Regions from separate parts of the Synechococcus sp. KORDI-52 genome, predicted to be linked through region 1. Evidence: predicted binding sites of a transcription regulator. Region 1 holds the regulator's gene; the other holds the start of a gene.
The links. Region 1 encodes HrcA, which represses chaperone genes, less so after heat shock. Its sites were predicted from a motif close to TTAGCACTCNNNNNNNNNGAGTGCTAA; they were not measured.

Region 1 (7,901 bases):
CCTCCAGCCGGGGCAAATCCATCTCGCTCAGTTCCGGGAAGGCCAGTCCCAACCCGCCGTTAATCTGCAGGTCAACACCCCGGGGGCTGAGCCAGTCGCCGTTCCAGTCCGCATAGGGTTGTTGAGCCTCTTGTTGCGCATCGGCGCCCATCGCGTCGATGCGGCAGATCAGCCCCTGCTCGTCGAGGTCGACGGAATAGCGCTGGTCTCCGTCCCCAGGCAGGGGACCCGGCAGTCGAACGTTGGTGATTCGGTGCATCAACGCAACACTGGCTTCGGCAGCCATGGGGGGAGACGATGGCAGTCTTGCCCCTCTGCGTTGTGCCGCCAGTGCTCCCCCGAGTTGCCGTTGTGATGGGAAGTGACTCCGACTTGCCCACCATGGAACCGGCTGCCCTCATCCTGCGTGAGCTGGGGGTGGAGGTGGAGGTTCGGGTGCTCTCGGCCCATCGCACCCCCCTGGAGATGGTGAGTTTCGCCCAGGCAGCCCGGGATCAGGGATTTGGAGTGATCGTCGCCGGCGCCGGCGGTGCTGCCCATCTCCCGGGCATGGTGGCCGCCCTCACCACGTTGCCCGTGATCGGTGTGCCGGTGAAAAGCCGTGCGCTTTCGGGTGTCGATTCTCTCCACTCGATCGTGCAGATGCCCGGCGGGATTCCCGTGGCCACCGTTGCCATCGGAGGTGGCCTCAATGCAGGTTTGCTGGCGGCTCAGATTCTTTCTGTGGCGGATGCAGGTTTGGCCCAGAAACTTGAGGGTTACCGCAGCACCCTCCACGATGCTGTGGTGGCCAAGGATGCGCGTCTGGTTGAGCTGGGCAGCACGGATTACCTCTCTCAGATGGATTCATGAGTGTTCCCGTTCGTTCCACCCTGCGTTCCACGTTGCTTTGGGCGGTGGTTCCGGCGGCCGTCGTCTATGCGGTCGCCCTGGTCTGGAGCGCCTCAGAGGGGATCAGCGCCAAATTGGTGTTGAAGGATTTGGCCCAGTCCTGCAAGGCGCCTCTGGGGGAGGGCTTCCTCTCCAGCGTGGGCTATCTGCTCTGGATGGCAGCAGCTGCCATTGCCTTGTTTGCGGCTTCCACCCGGCAGATCCAAGGTTCCGTCCTGAACCGTCAATTCGCCTTCTGTGGGGGTGGTTTCTCGCTCTGGCTCTGTCTCGATGACATGTTTCTGGTGCATGACCGTTACCTCGGTGAGGCGTTCCTCTACATCACCTATGCCTTCTTCACCGGGTTGCTGTTGTTCCGGTTCCGTGGGCCCCTCCAGCGCTTCGGCGGTGACACCTTTCTGGCTTCCGTTGTGCTGTTGGGCTTGTCGGTTCTGACCGATGCTCTTCAGGGCCTTTGGCCGAACTCCTACGAGACGGTGCAGATTTTTGAAGAGGGATTCAAGTTCCTCGGGATTGCCGCCTGGCTCAGTTTTTGGTGCCATTACGTCAGTTCCTCCTCCAAATCGTCTCCCCTTGAGCAGCACTGATCGATCTGCGTTTTCGCCTCGATGACGCCCTGGCCGGCCTGGTTGCGACTCGGTCTACTGCTCCCCGTGCTGGGTTTGAACGCCTTTGTGCTGAAAGGTCTGTTGGTGCAGTTCGCGCCCTTCCCTGGGTTGTTCCTGACCGCAGCTCTGCTTGCGTTCCTTTTGGACCTGCCCTGCCGCTGGCTCACCCGGCGAGGCCTGCCCCGTGCCTGGGCCATGGTCAGCGTGGTCCTGGTGACCTTGGGGCTTTTGATCTGGGCAGCCGTGGGCTTGGTGCCGTTGTTGATTGAACAGCTCAGCCAATTGATCAGTGCTTCGCCCACCTTGTTGACGGCTGCCGAACAGTGGATCGACCGCGGGCAGCTTTGGGCGCTGGACCATGGTTTGCCCGCTGATTTCGCTGATCTCAGCAGCGATTTGGTGTCCCAGTTCAGCCGTCTGGCGACGCAGCTGAGTCAGCGCTTGTTGGGGCTGTTGGGGGCAACGGTGGGCACCACGATCAATGTGGTGATCGTGTTGGTGCTGGCGGTCTTCCTGTTGCTGGGGGCGGATCCGATTGTTGAAGGCCTGGCCCGTTGGTTGCCAGACCGCTGGCGGGCGTTGGTGCAGACCACAATCGAGCGCACGTTTCGTGGCTACTTCGCTGGTCAGGTGGTGCTGGCGCTGATCCTCAGCGGAGGTCAGCTGTTGGTGTTCACCGCCTTGAACATTCCCTATGGCGTGTTGTTTGCGGTGCTGATCGGCTTCACCACCCTGGTGCCCTACGCCAGTGCCCTGTCGATTGTCTCGGTCAGTGCGGTCCTGGCGGTACAGGATCCCCGCACAGGCCTTGAACTGCTTGCCGCGGCGATCGTCGTCGGTCAGATCGTGGATCAGGTGATCCAACCGCGTTTGATGGGAAGCATTGTGGGTTTGCAACCGGCCTGGTTGCTGATCGCGTTGCCGATCGGAGCTCGGGTGGGTGCTCTCTATGGAGTGGGGGATCTGCTGGGCCTGCTGTTGGCGGTGCCTGTGGCCAGTTGCATCAAGACCCTGGCTGATGCCGCCAGGGCCGGTGATCTCAGGCCGCCGGAATCACCCCCCGCTCCTGGAGCGCTTTGATCACCAGCTCCACGCAATCGGCCAGATCCTGCTTGCCGGTGTCGATCTTCAGTTCGGGCGCCTCAGGGGCCTCGTAGGGGCTGGAGATTCCGGTGAAGTCCTTGATCTGGCCAGCCCTTGCTTTGGCGTAGAGACCTTTGGGGTCACGGGATTCGCAGACGTCGAGATCGGCGGCGCAGAACACCTCGAGGAAATCACCGTCCTCCACAAGGCCGCGGGCCTTGTCACGGTCGGCGCGGAAGGGGGAAACGAAGGCCGTCAGCACAATCACGCCTGCATCCAGGAACAGCTTGGCCACTTCACCGATGCGGCGAATGTTTTCTTCGCGGTCGGCATCAGAGAAGCCCAGGTCCTTGCAGAGTCCATGGCGGATGTTGTCCCCGTCCAGCACATAGGTGGCAAGCCCCCGCTCGAACAGAGCCGCGTTCACGGCATTGGCCAGGGTGCTCTTACCGGAACCGGACAGTCCGGTGAACCAGAGGATGGCGCTGCGGTGGCCACGCTGCTTCGAGCGCTCGTCGCGGCCCACGGAGGCCTCATGCCAGGCAATGTTGGTGGACGCACCCTTGTTGGTGAGTTCTCCGTAGGTGGGGCTGGCTGTCATGGCCATGGCATGAAGTGGCGGCCATTCTCCCTTAACCCCCAGCCCGTTTCGGCCGGTATCCCTCCTTGCTGAGCAGCTCGAGCGTCAGATCCACCTGATCGCCTTGCAGTTCGATCACGCCGTTCTTGGCGGTACCACCACTGCCGATGCGTGTTTTGAGCGTCTTCAGCAGCGCCTTGAAGCCCGCTGCATCCAGCTCCAGGCCACGGATCACGGTCACGGTTTTGCCGCCCTTGCCGCCGCGGGTGGGCTGGACCCGCACCATTTGCTGAGACTTTGCTGTGGGCTCCGTCGTAGGCCCGCTCGGTCGCTGCAGACTGTCGATGTTGCTGAATTCCTGCCAGCCTCCCTTCGGCATCAACCCGTCGCAACCGCCTTGCATTGTCGATGACCACCGCCACTCCTCGCTGGGCCGATTCCACCCGTGGCCTCGGCCGTCTGATTGAGATGTTGATCGGCATCGGTCTGCTGCGCCGTCCTCTTTTTTTCCAGGCCCGGCAGTTGATCATCCGCACAGCAGAGCGCAACGGCATCCCCTGGCGTGCCCGGCGCCGGGCGCTGCAGCAGGCGGCGGAACCGCTTCTGGCTGCCAGCGCCACGGCCGGGCTCACCCCACCGGCCTATTACCTGTCCCGCTTCCATGCCTATGAGCAGGGCAATCTCTGCTGGCAGGCCGCTGCTGAAGCCGAGCAGGCCACAGATGCCATGGCCCTGCGGGTGTGGCCAGATGAGCAGCTGAAGCCGGCCGAGGCCCAGGCCCGGCTCCGCGATGCCATCCATGCCGTGGCGGAGCCGTTGCTGCCCGCGTTGATCGATCGTGTGGTCGATCTGGGCTGTTCCGTCGGGGTGAGCACCCAGGCCCTGGCCCGCTGGCTGAATGCCCGTGCCGCGGCGAATGCCGTCGATCCTCCAACGCTGATCGGGCTGGATCTGTCGCCGGAGATGCTGTCGGTGGCCCGTGTGCGTGACGGCCAGGGGCTCGTGCAGGACTGGCGCCATGCCGCCGCGGAAGCCACCGGACTGGCTTCGGCTTCGGTGGATCTGGTCAGCCTGCAGTTCGTTTGCCATGAGCTTCCGCAGGCGGCGACCCACGCTGTTCTGGCCGAAGCAGCTCGGCTGCTGCGCCCTGGTGGTGTGCTGCTGATGGTGGATCAGGATCCCGGTTCGTCTGTGCTGCAACGCTTGCCGGCGCCGGTGGCCACATTGCTCAAGAGCACAGAGCCCTTCATTGAGCAGTACTTCGCCTTGGACATGCCTGCCGCGCTGCGGGAGGCTGGGTTCCGGAATCTCAGCATCCGTGCCTGCGACCCACGGCACCGTGTGATCGCCTGCTTACGCTGAGCCGACGCTCCGCCTTGGATCCGTGACCAGCACCCTGCCCAACGCCAGCACTCCGGATCCCTCCAACCTGCAGCCATCGGTGCGTCCTGGAGCCCACGGCCGCTTTGGTCGCTTCGGGGGTCAGTACGTGCCGGAAACCCTGATGCCGGCCTTGGCGGAACTGGAGCAGGCCGCCGCCCAGGCCTGGAACGATCCGGCCTTCACCGCTGAGCTCAACCGCCTGCTGAAGAACTACGTCGGTCGGGCGACACCTCTCTATGAGGCTGAGCGTCTGACAGCCCATTACCGCCGTGCCGACGGTGGCCCCCGCATCTGGCTGAAGCGGGAAGACCTCAACCACACCGGGGCCCACAAGATCAATAACGCCCTGGGGCAGGCTCTGCTGGCGCTGCGGATGGGCAAGAAGCGGATCATCGCCGAGACCGGTGCGGGGCAGCACGGCGTCGCCACGGCCACGGTCTGTGCCCGCTTCGGTTTGGAGTGCGTGATCTACATGGGCGCGGAAGACATGCGCCGCCAGGCCCTCAATGTGTTCCGCATGCGCCTGCTCGGGGCCACGGTGCAACCGGTGACGGCCGGCACCGCCACCCTCAAGGACGCCACCAGCGAAGCCATCCGCGACTGGGTGACCAACGTCGAGACGACCCATTACATCCTTGGCTCCGTCGCCGGCCCGCATCCCTACCCGATGTTGGTGCGCGATTTCCATGCCGTGATCGGTGAGGAATCCAAGCAGCAGTGTCAGGAGGCCTTCGGTCGACTGCCGGACGTGCTGATGGCCTGCGTTGGCGGTGGCTCCAATGCCATGGGCCTGTTCCATCCTTTTGTTCAGGACACCTCCGTGCGTCTGATTGGAGTTGAGGCCGCCGGTGATGGTGTGGCCACCGGCCGCCACGCCGCAACGATCACCGAGGGTCGTGCCGGCGTCCTCCACGGGGCGATGAGCCTGTTGCTGCAGGACGGCGATGGCCAGGTGATGGAAGCTCATTCGATTTCTGCTGGTCTCGACTACCCCGGCGTGGGGCCGGAGCACAGCTACCTGCGGGAGATCGGTCGGGCCGAATATGCGGCAGTCACCGATCAGCAGGCCCTTGATGCCCTGCGCCTGGTGAGTGAGCTTGAGGGAATCATTCCGGCCCTGGAAACGGCCCACGCCTTCGCCTGGCTTGAGCAGCTCTGCCCCACCCTGGCCGATGGCACGGAAGTGGTGATCAACTGTTCCGGCCGCGGCGACAAGGACGTCAACACCGTGGCGGAAAAGCTGGGGGATCAGCTCTGAAGCTCAAGCTTCACGCCAGCATCAATTCCAGGTGGCGGGCTACCCGCTGCACGGCGGCGCGGGCCGTGGCGTAGGCCATACGCATCGGGCCCACCAATGCCACGTGGCCGAGCCCCTCGTTGCAGCGGTAGGGAGCCTGCACCACCGCACAGGCTTCCAAGGCCGGCTGGGGATGCTCGTCGCCGATCCAGACCCGTGCGGATGCACCGCGGCTGATCAAGGTGCCGGGTTGGTCGTCGATCAGTTCCAGCAGCGGCCGAAGGCTGGCCGTGCTTTCGAATTCCGGTTCGCTCACCAGCCTTGAGAGGCCATGCACCACCACCGATGCGGGGTTCGTAGGGGTGGGTTGGTCGAGGGCGTTGCGCAGCACCGAGCCGCTGCGTTGCAATTGCCTCGGCAGCGCCTCCCAGTTCAGCTCCCCCTGCTCGAGCTGGTCTGCGGCCCACCGTTCCATGGCTATGAGTTCGGCGTCTGCCCCATGCGGCAGACGCAGGTTGAGATGGCTGGCGCGGCCATTGGCTTCCACCAGCATCACCAGCAAGCGATCACCGCTGGGCACCAGGCGGATCGTCTCCAGCTGGCGGTTCTCCAGCTGCGGTTGGGTGATCAGGCTCATCAGACCGGTGAAATCAGTCAGCCGCCGGGCCACATGCATCAGCAGGTCGTCCAGGTCGGCCCAACGCAGGCTGAGGCCGGTGAGCTCCCGCTCCAAGTGTTGAACAGCAACGCCGGGTTCCGGCAGCAGCGCATCCACGTAGTGCCGGTACCCCATCGGGCTGGGAATGCGTCCGGCCGATGTGTGGGGCTGATGCAGCAGTCCACGACGCTCCAGAGCCCCCATGGCGGAACGAACGGTGGCGGAGCTGGCGGGGATGCCGAAGCGTTGCACCAGGGTGCGGCTGCCCACTGGTTCCATCGTGTCGACGTAGTGGTGCACCGTCGCCTGAAGCACCTGTTCTTGCCGAAGGGACAGGGGCTTGCTCATCAGTAGCGGGGGACGCTGGGATCCACCTGAAGGCTCCAGGCATCAATGCCTCCCTCAAGGTTCCACACCTCGAGGCCCCAGGGTTGGTCCAGCAGCCACAGACCGAAGTGGTAACTGCGGACGCCGGCATGGCAGACCACCACAACGGCCTGATCGGGCTGGAGGTCCTTTTGCAGGGTCGCCAGCCAGGCATTGGATTGGCTCAGGGGCCGGTGCAGCACCGCGCCGGGGAAGGGGGCGATGGCAATCTCAGCCGCCTCGCGCACGTCCACCACTTGGGGTGACGGTCGTTCGCTTTGCAGCCATTGCTGCAACTCGGGCGCTTGGATGGGTTGTGGTTTGGATTGGCCCATGGCGCCATTCTGCGGTGATGGACAAAGATGAGGCGATCCGAGAACGCCGGCCCATGAAGGCCCGCCCCTTCCTCAGCGCTGCCGGAGCTGCGCTGCTGTCGCTGCTTCTTCTGGCCGCTGGTCTGCTCTGGACCATGGATCGCCAGAGCCCCCTTCAACTGGCAGAGCAGCCGTTGCATCTGCCCCGGGCGGCCCGGTTCGTGCCCCGGGATGCCGATTTGTCCCTTCACTGGCTGGCCGATCCCGTGCGGTTGCCGGCCTATGCCCAGGCTGTGGCCCCTGCCTCCCAACGCCGCGATGCCCGTGATGGTGCAAGGCAGTGGCGTGAAGGGGTCTTTGCCTTGGCGGGCCTGCAGTTCGCTGTTGAGCTGGAGCCCTGGCTTGGAGAGGAGGTCAGCCTCACCCTCACCGATGGGGTCTCCCACGCTGGTTGGGTGTTGGCTTTGACCAGTCGGGATCACGACGGCGCCCGGCGCTTTCTGCAACGGTTCTGGCAGACCCGCAGCCTGGCGGGCACCGACCTCCAGATCAGCAGTTACCGCGGAATCGGTGTGATCAGCGGTCAGGGGGCGTTGGTGGGCCATGACCCCCAACCCCTGGCGACGGCCTTGATCGATGACGATCTGCTTCTGGTGGCCTCAGGCCGGGGCGTGCTGGAGCAAGCCCTCGATGTCTCCCAGCTGCCGGATCAGCATCAGCTGGGGGATCAACGCCTGCAGCGTCAGGTGGCTGAGCTCGGTCAAGGCGTGGCTCTGCTTAC
Region 2 (7,901 bases), 230 kb from region 1:
GCCTGGTGCTGGCGGCCCAGGAAGCGGCTGTGGCGGTCGTGGCACCCGGCGGCACCGCTTCAGCGGTGCATGCCACAGCTCTGAGAATTCTTGTTGAGGGGCTGGTAGACCTGGGCCTGTTGATCGGGGATCCGGACGGGATCATCGAGCGGGGCGACTACCGCCACCTGTACATGCATCGCACGGGCCATTGGTTGGGCCTGGATGTGCACGACGTGGGTGCCTACAGGCTCGGTGAGCAGCCCGTGCCGCTGGAGCCGGGCATTGTGCTCACGGTGGAACCGGGCCTCTACGTCAGTGACCGCCTCAACGTGCCGGAGGGTCAGCCGGAGATTGACGATCGTTGGAAAGGCATCGGCATCCGCATCGAAGACGACGTCGCTGTCACCGAGACCGGCCATGAGGTGCTCACCGCTGGCGCCCTCAAGAGCGTTGCCGCGATGGAACGCTGACCTCACTGACCTCACTGACCTCAATCGCTGATCGAGGTCAGCTCACAACCTGCAGAGCCACCCAGACCACGCCCACGGTGAGCAGCATCAGCCCATCCATTTCGCTGACGCGTCCACTGATCGGCCGCACCAGGATCAGCGTCAGCACCAGCAGCACCGACTCCAGTGGATCCAGCCCGAGGATCACATCGGTGCCCGTGAATTCGCCGATGGCCAGCACCGCCGGCACCGTCAAGCAAAGGGTCGAGAGGGACGACCCATAGAGGGTATTGAGCGACCGCTGCAACTCTCCTTTCCCAGCAGCCTGAAAGGCATTCAGAGCTTCCGGTGCCACCACCAGCAAGCCCACCAGCAAGCCCCCCAGGGAACTGGGCAGGCCAAGGTCGCTGATGCCGGTTTCGATCAGGCTCCCCATCGATTCCGCGATCAGCACCAGCACCAGCAGCCCGGCCGCCATCAGGCCTCCGTTTTGCAGGATTGAACTCTGCTGTTCGTCCGGCGGTGTGGGTGCTTCCGCAGGGCCATCAACCAGGGACACCGTCCCGGAGGCCTGTTGCTGGGGGCTTTCAACGAACAGGTTGCGGTAGCGGCCAACCTGGCCGCGCAGGAAAATGCCGTAGAGGCTGATCGACACGAAGGTCAGCAACCAGTTGATCGGCAGGGAGAAGTTGGCCTCGAGGCTGTCCTGGCTGAAGTTGGGAAGCACAAGCGCCAGAACGCTGATGGTGGTGATCAGATTGATGTAAGCACTCGAACCGCTCTGGTTCACAGCCGCCAGGTCTTCCAGCTGCATCGGTTGGGTGCGCCCCTGACGCTGCACCCTGGCGGCCACGATCAAGGTCAAGCCCTTGATCCCCGTCAGCACGATCATCAGCACCGAGAACATCGAGTCGCGGGCCAGGGTCGGGTTGCTCTCACCCGTCAGCATCGTGGAGGCGATCAGGGCCAGTTCAATCACGATCACGGACCCCGTCAGCACCAGGGTTCCCAGAGGCTCCCCGAGGCGCTCCGCCAGTTGATCGGCGTGGTGTGCCACCCCCCGTGCCATCAGCAGCACCAACAGGCTCAGCAGGCCCAGGCCTGTTAGCACATGCAGGGCGGGCTGGAGCAGCAGCCAGTCGAGCAGGTTGGTGGTCTCCAGGCCGATCAAGGCCATGATCCCGATCAGCAGGGGGGCCTCGCGCAGTACGGCCGCCCTCATGCCGCCGCTCCCTCCCAGCTCAAGACCGCTGCGGTGTTGCGCAGCACCCGATCAGCGCCGGCCTCCTGCAGCCGTTGTTCATAGATTCTTCGGGCCGGCGCCTGCTCTGCGGTCTGCAGGTGCGGTGGAACCACCGCAAGACTGATGAACGTTTGTTCCGGCCAGCTTTCCCGGGCTTTCATCACGGTATGTACATCGGCCACGGTGTCGCCGAGATAGGCCACCTGTGCCTCCTTGCCCTCAGCCCCCAGCGCTTTGGCCAGGTGGATCAAACCCTTGGGGTCCGGTTTGTCGGGGGCATCGCCCATGGCGATCAGGGGCGGATCCACAAGCCCCAGGCGCTGCTCCAGCACGAAGCGGGCTGAGGGCGGTTCAGCTCCACTCACAAATCCCCAGCGCAGCTTCCGCTGCGTCAACGTTGCGAAAAAGCTGGCGTCCACCAGCAGCGGCTCATCGCCGATGAATCCGGTCCACTGGCTGGGGTCCCCCTCCGGATCACCGCCGAAGTAGAAGGCGCTGAACACGTCGATCAGTGCGGCACGATCCGGTAGGTCAGTCCCATGTCGCCGCAGCAGTTCAAGGCTGGCGTCCCAGTCGTTGTTCCAGGATCCTTCGGCCTTCAGCGCATCGATCTCAGCGCTGCTGGGCTGCCAACCGCAGTAGTGCTGAACGGTGCATTGCAGGGCCCGTCGGTAACTGCCCGCTACATCGCGGATCACACCATCGATGTCGAACAGCAGGATGGTTGGAGATCCCAGAACGTCTGATGGGGAGCGGCTGGTAGGTTAGTTGTTTGTATTTCTGTCTTGAGCGCTGACACCATGACGGTCACCGAAGGCGCTGCCCCCACCGACCAGGAGGTCGCGACTCCGTCCGCCGACGCGGCTGAAGGCGCCACCCAGGCAGCTGAAACCACTGAACAGCCTGCAGCCAGCGAAGGCGAAGGCCGTCCTGTTTTGAAGGGCGCAGCCGCGGCTCTGGCCACGGCCACCATCGATGCTGATGGTGTTCCCTCCGGCTACACCCCCAAGGCCGATGAGGGCCGATTCCTGCTGAAGATCCTCTGGCTTCCCGACAACGTCGCCCTGGCTGTGGATCAGATCGTTGGCGGTGGCCCCAGCCCCCTCACCTCCTACTTCTTCTGGCCCCGTGAGGACGCCTGGGAAAGCTTGAAGACCGAGCTTGAAGGCAAGAGTTGGATCACCGACAACGAGCGTGTTGAAGTGCTCAACCAGGCCACTGAGGTGATCAACTACTGGCAAGAGGAAGGCAAGGGCAAGAGCCTCGACGAGGCCAAGGCCAAGTTCCCCGACGTCACCTTCTGCGGTACCGCCTGATTTTTCCCCTCAGTTTGTCGATTCAAACCTGCCTTCCGGCAGGTTTTTTTGTGCTCTTCTGAAGGGTTTGGCGTCACTGATCATCGTCATCGATCACAGAGCCACCATGAAAAAAGCCAGAGGCGGGAGCCCCTGGCTTTTGAAACGTCAACCGTTGGACAGCGGATGAATCAGTCGGCGGTTTTACTGGCCTGCAGGCGAGCCCGGGCTTCATTCATCTGTTGCTGTGCTTTGAGCTTTTCCGGAGAAGCCGGTTGGCCTTCCATGCCTGCCACCACGGTGGAGGCCTTCTGGAAAGCGGCTTCAGCGGCACCGGCATCGATGGCGCTGCCCAGTTCGGCCTTATTCACCAGAACGGTGACTTCATCAGCGTCAACCTCGGCGAAGCCACCCATCAGTGCGATGGAGTTCCAGGCACCGTTGGTACGCACGCGCAGTACACCGATGTCGATGGCGGTGAGCAACGAAATGTGGCCTGGCAGGATGCCGAGTTGGCCGGTGGTACTGGGCAGGATCACCTCGTCGGCGCTGCCATCAAAGACGTTCTGGTCTGTTGCCAGCACGCGGAGGGTGAGGGACATGAACCTTGGTTCGAAAAGAGAACGGACTGTCGATAAACACGTGATCGGGGGTGTGAATCACCCCCGCAGCGATCACTTGGTTTCGGCGGCGATCTTCTCGGCCTTGGCTTTCACTTCCTCGATGTTGCCCACCAGGTAGAAGGCGGCTTCGGGAAGGTTGTCCAGCTCACCGGAGAGGATCTGGTTGAAACCAGCGATGGTCTCGTCCAGCTTCACGTACTTGCCGGGCATGCCGGTGAAGATCTCAGCCACGAAGAAGGGCTGTGAGAGGAACTTCTCAACCTTGCGGGCACGATCCACGGTGCGGCGGTCGTCTTCCGACAGTTCGTCGAGACCCAGAATCGCGATGATGTCCTGGAGTTCCTTGTAGCGCTGCAGGGTGGACTGCACGGCGCGCGCCGTGCGGTAGTGCTCATCACCCACCACAGCCGGCTGCAGCATGGTGCTGGTGGAATCCAGAGGATCCACGGCTGGATAGATGCCCTTGGAGGCCAGGGCACGGTTCAGCACCGTGGTGGCATCGAGGTGAGCAAAGGTGGTGGCGGGAGCGGGGTCCGTCAGGTCGTCAGCAGGCACGTAGACGGCCTGGATCGATGTGATCGAACCTTCAACGGTGGAGGCAACACGCTCCTGCAAGGCACCCACATCGGTGCCCAGGGTGGGCTGGTAGCCCACAGCGGAAGGCATGCGGCCCAGCAGTGCAGACACCTCAGAACCCGCCTGCACGAAACGGAAGATGTTGTCGACGAACAGAAGCACGTCCTGCTTGTTCACGTCGCGGAAGTGCTCCGCCATGGTCAGAGCGGAGAGACCCACGCGCATCCGGGCACCGGGGGGCTCGTTCATCTGGCCGTAGCAGAGAGCCACCTTCGACTTGGATAGGTCATCGGCGTTGATCACGCCGGATTCCTTGAATTCCTCGTAGAGATCATTGCCCTCACGGGTGCGCTCACCCACACCACCGAACACCGACACACCGCCGTGCTCCTTGGCGATGTTGTTGATCAGTTCCTGAATCAACACGGTCTTGCCCACGCCGGCTCCGCCGAACAGGCCGACCTTTCCGCCTTGGCGGTAGGGAGCCAGAAGGTCAATCACCTTGATGCCGGTCTCGAACACCTTGGGCTTGGTTTCAAGCTCAGTGATGTTGGGGGCATCCCGGTGGATGGGAGCGGTGGCTGTTGTGTTCACAGGGCCCTGCTCGTCGACGGGCTCGCCCAGCACATTGAAGATCCGGCCGAGGGTGCCTTCGCCCACGGGCACGGAGATCGGTGCACCGGTGTCGACGGCTTCCATGCCGCGAACCAGGCCATCGGTGCCACTCATGGCAACGGCGCGAACGCGATGATCTCCCAGAAGCTGTTGAACCTCAGCCGTCAGGGCTACGTCATCACCAGCTGGGTTTTTACCCTCGATGCGCAGGGCGTTGTAGATCTTCGGCAGTTTCCCTGCGGGAAATTCCACGTCCAGAACCGGGCCGATCACCTGACGGATCACACCCTTGGTGCCAGCAGATGCAGGAGCAGAAGCGACCATAGGAAGGAGAAATGCGGGAACAGGCGCAGCGCGCTCGGACCCATTCAGAGCGGCGCAACCATACCACTGCTGTGGTTTGCCCCCACCGGTTCGGTCACCCGCACAGCTTGAGGTCTGGCCCGAGGGGTGGTCGGTTGCATACGTTGGCACTCATCGGCATCGAGTGCCAACTCGCGTCGATGCGTGGCGCTTTGCGCCCTGTCCCTGCTCCTGCAAGTACCCATGGCTGCTGTTTCTCTCAGCGTCTCGACTGTCAAACCCCTTGGCGATCGCATCTTCATCAAGGTGTCCGCTTCTGAAGAGACCACTGCCGGCGGCATTCTTCTGCCTGACACCGCCAAAGAAAAGCCCCAGGTGGGTGAAGTGGTTCAGGTGGGCCCCGGCAAGCGCAACGACGACGGCAGCCGCCAGGCTCCCGAAGTCGGTGTGGGCGACAAGGTCCTCTACAGCAAGTACGCCGGCACCGACATCAAGCTCGGCAGCGATGAATACGTGCTGCTGTCCGAGAAGGACATCCTGGCCGTCGTCAACTGAGATCAGCCCCGCTGCATTGCGGTCTGAGCCTCGGCTCAGCTTTCCCTTTTCATCCTCTTCACTAGGAACCGCCTTCCATGGCAAAGCGCATTATCTACAACGAGAACGCCCGTCGCGCACTCGAGAAAGGCATCGACATCCTGGCCGAATCCGTCGCGGTGACCCTCGGCCCCAAGGGGCGCAACGTGGTGCTCGAGAAGAAGTTCGGCGCTCCTCAGATCATCAATGACGGCGTCACCATCGCCAAGGAGATCGAGCTCGAAGACCACATCGAGAACACCGGCGTAGCCCTGATCCGTCAGGCCGCCTCCAAAACCAATGACGCCGCCGGCGACGGCACCACCACCGCCACCGTCCTGGCTCACGCCATGGTCAAGGCCGGCCTGCGTAACGTGGCTGCTGGTGCCAATGCCATCACCCTGAAGAAGGGCATCGATAAGGCCTCCGATTTCCTGGTCAGCAAGATCGAGGAAATGGCCAAGCCCATCGCCGACAGCAACGCCATCGCTCAGGTCGGCACCATCTCAGCCGGTAACGACGAGGAAGTCGGCAAGATGATTGCTGATGCCATGGACAAGGTCGGCAAAGAAGGTGTGATTTCCCTGGAAGAGGGCAAGTCCATGGAGACCGAGCTTGAGGTCACCGAGGGCATGCGTTTTGACAAGGGCTACATCTCCCCTTATTTCGCCACCGACACCGAGCGGATGGAAGCCGTCCTAGACGAGCCCTACATCCTGCTCACCGACAAGAAAATCGGTTTGGTGCAGGACCTGGTGCCCGTCCTCGAGCAGATTGCCCGCACCGGTAAGCCTCTGCTGATCATTGCTGAGGATATTGAGAAGGAAGCCCTCGCCACCCTGGTGGTGAACCGTCTGCGTGGCGTGCTGAATGTGGCTGCGGTGAAGGCCCCTGGTTTTGGTGATCGCCGCAAGGCCATGTTGGAAGACATGGCTGTTCTGACCAACGGTCAGCTGATCACCGAGGACGCCGGCCTCAAGCTGGAGAACGCCAAGCTGGAGATGCTGGGCACCGCCCGCCGCGTCACCATCAACAAAGACACCACCACCATCGTTGCCGAGGGCAACGAGGCGGCTGTCGGCGCCCGCTGCGAACAGATCAAGAAGCAGATGGACGAGACCGACTCCACCTACGACAAGGAGAAGCTGCAGGAGCGTCTGGCCAAACTGGCCGGTGGCGTTGCTGTGGTGAAGGTGGGTGCGGCCACCGAAACCGAGATGAAGGACAAGAAACTCCGTCTCGAGGATGCCATCAACGCCACCAAGGCGGCTGTTGAGGAAGGCATCGTTCCTGGCGGCGGAACCACCCTGGCGCACCTGGCTCCGGCCCTCGAGCAGTGGGCAGCCTCCAGCCTGTCCGGAGAGGAACTGATCGGCGCCAACATCGTGGCGGCTGCTCTCACCGCACCGCTGATGCGCATCGCTGAAAACGCAGGTGCCAACGGCGCTGTTGTGGCTGAGAACGTCAAGGCTCGCGCTGGTGCCGAAGGCTTCAACGCTGCCTCCGGCGAGTACGTCGACATGCTGGCTGCTGGCATTGTCGACCCGGCCAAAGTGACCCGCTCCGGTCTGCAGAATGCCGCCTCCATCGCTGGCATGGTGCTGACCACCGAGTGCATCGTGGCTGATCTGCCTGAGAAGAAGGAAGCAGCTCCTGCCGGCGGCGGCATGGGTGGCGGCGACTTCGACTACTGATCGATGCGTGGGTGGTCCAGCGACCACCCGATCACTTCAAATCAAGTCATAACAAGAGGCCCTGCGGGGCCTCTTTTTGTGCAACCCACGCGTCTTGTAAGGTCTAGATTCTGCAAGACATGTGACCAGCGAGGGCCAGCGTCAGTTGCAGGGCATGAAGCATTTGAGGTGCAGGCGTGCAGCGGCTAGGGTCTTGTTGTGTATTGTTGAGTCGGGACAAATGCCCCAGCGCCCCGGTGCTTTTGCTGCTCAGTTCGCCCCTGAGACGCTGCAGCGTTTTAAAGCTCTCTGTCGACAGCAGGACAAGGCTTATTCCAAGGTGTTGGAGCGTCTTGCTTTGCTGTACGTCGAAACGGAGGGAGGAATTCTTTCAACAGCCGGCTCTGCCGGACCTCCATTGAAAGGCGCCCAAAAAAGGCAAGTCCAGGTTGAATCTCTGCAAAACAAGTTGTTGGAAGATCTGTTGAAGCGGGTTGAGATCCTCGAAAAGAAGGAAACAAAAACGTTGTACGAATTAGATCGACTTCACAAGGACCTTGCCTTTTTCA

Region 2: groES (co-chaperone GroES) is a predicted target of HrcA. The motif match lies at 5,251-5,277, and genes of this name have one in related genera.

Annotation. Positions count from the first base shown of each region.
Region 1 is NZ_CP006271.1:767,266-775,166, forward strand. Features, by position in the region: gene KR52_RS03785 (N-acetylglucosamine-6-phosphate deacetylase) at 1-286, opposite strand, end outside; gene purE (5-(carboxyamino)imidazole ribonucleotide mutase) at 298-852, shown strand; gene KR52_RS03795 (hypothetical protein) at 849-1,478, shown strand; gene KR52_RS03800 (AI-2E family transporter) at 1,500-2,579, shown strand; gene cysC (adenylyl-sulfate kinase) at 2,539-3,183, opposite strand; gene KR52_RS03810 (translation initiation factor) at 3,215-3,541, opposite strand; gene KR52_RS03815 (class I SAM-dependent methyltransferase) at 3,571-4,524, shown strand; gene trpB (tryptophan synthase subunit beta) at 4,547-5,803, shown strand; gene KR52_RS03825 (heat-inducible transcriptional repressor HrcA) at 5,814-6,788, opposite strand; gene KR52_RS03830 (rhodanese-like domain-containing protein) at 6,788-7,141, opposite strand; gene KR52_RS03835 (DUF3352 domain-containing protein) at 7,159-7,901, shown strand, end outside.
Region 2 is NZ_CP006271.1:996,790-1,004,690, forward strand. Features, by position in the region: gene KR52_RS04965 (aminopeptidase P N-terminal domain-containing protein) at 1-452, shown strand, start outside; gene KR52_RS04970 (calcium:proton antiporter) at 490-1,653, opposite strand; gene KR52_RS04975 (TIGR01548 family HAD-type hydrolase) at 1,650-2,372, opposite strand; gene KR52_RS04980 (30S ribosomal protein PSRP-3) at 2,475-2,990, shown strand; gene atpC (ATP synthase F1 subunit epsilon) at 3,161-3,571, opposite strand; gene atpD (F0F1 ATP synthase subunit beta) at 3,644-5,107, opposite strand; gene groES (co-chaperone GroES) at 5,330-5,641, shown strand; gene groL (chaperonin GroEL) at 5,719-7,353, shown strand; gene KR52_RS05005 (hypothetical protein) at 7,574-7,901, shown strand, end outside.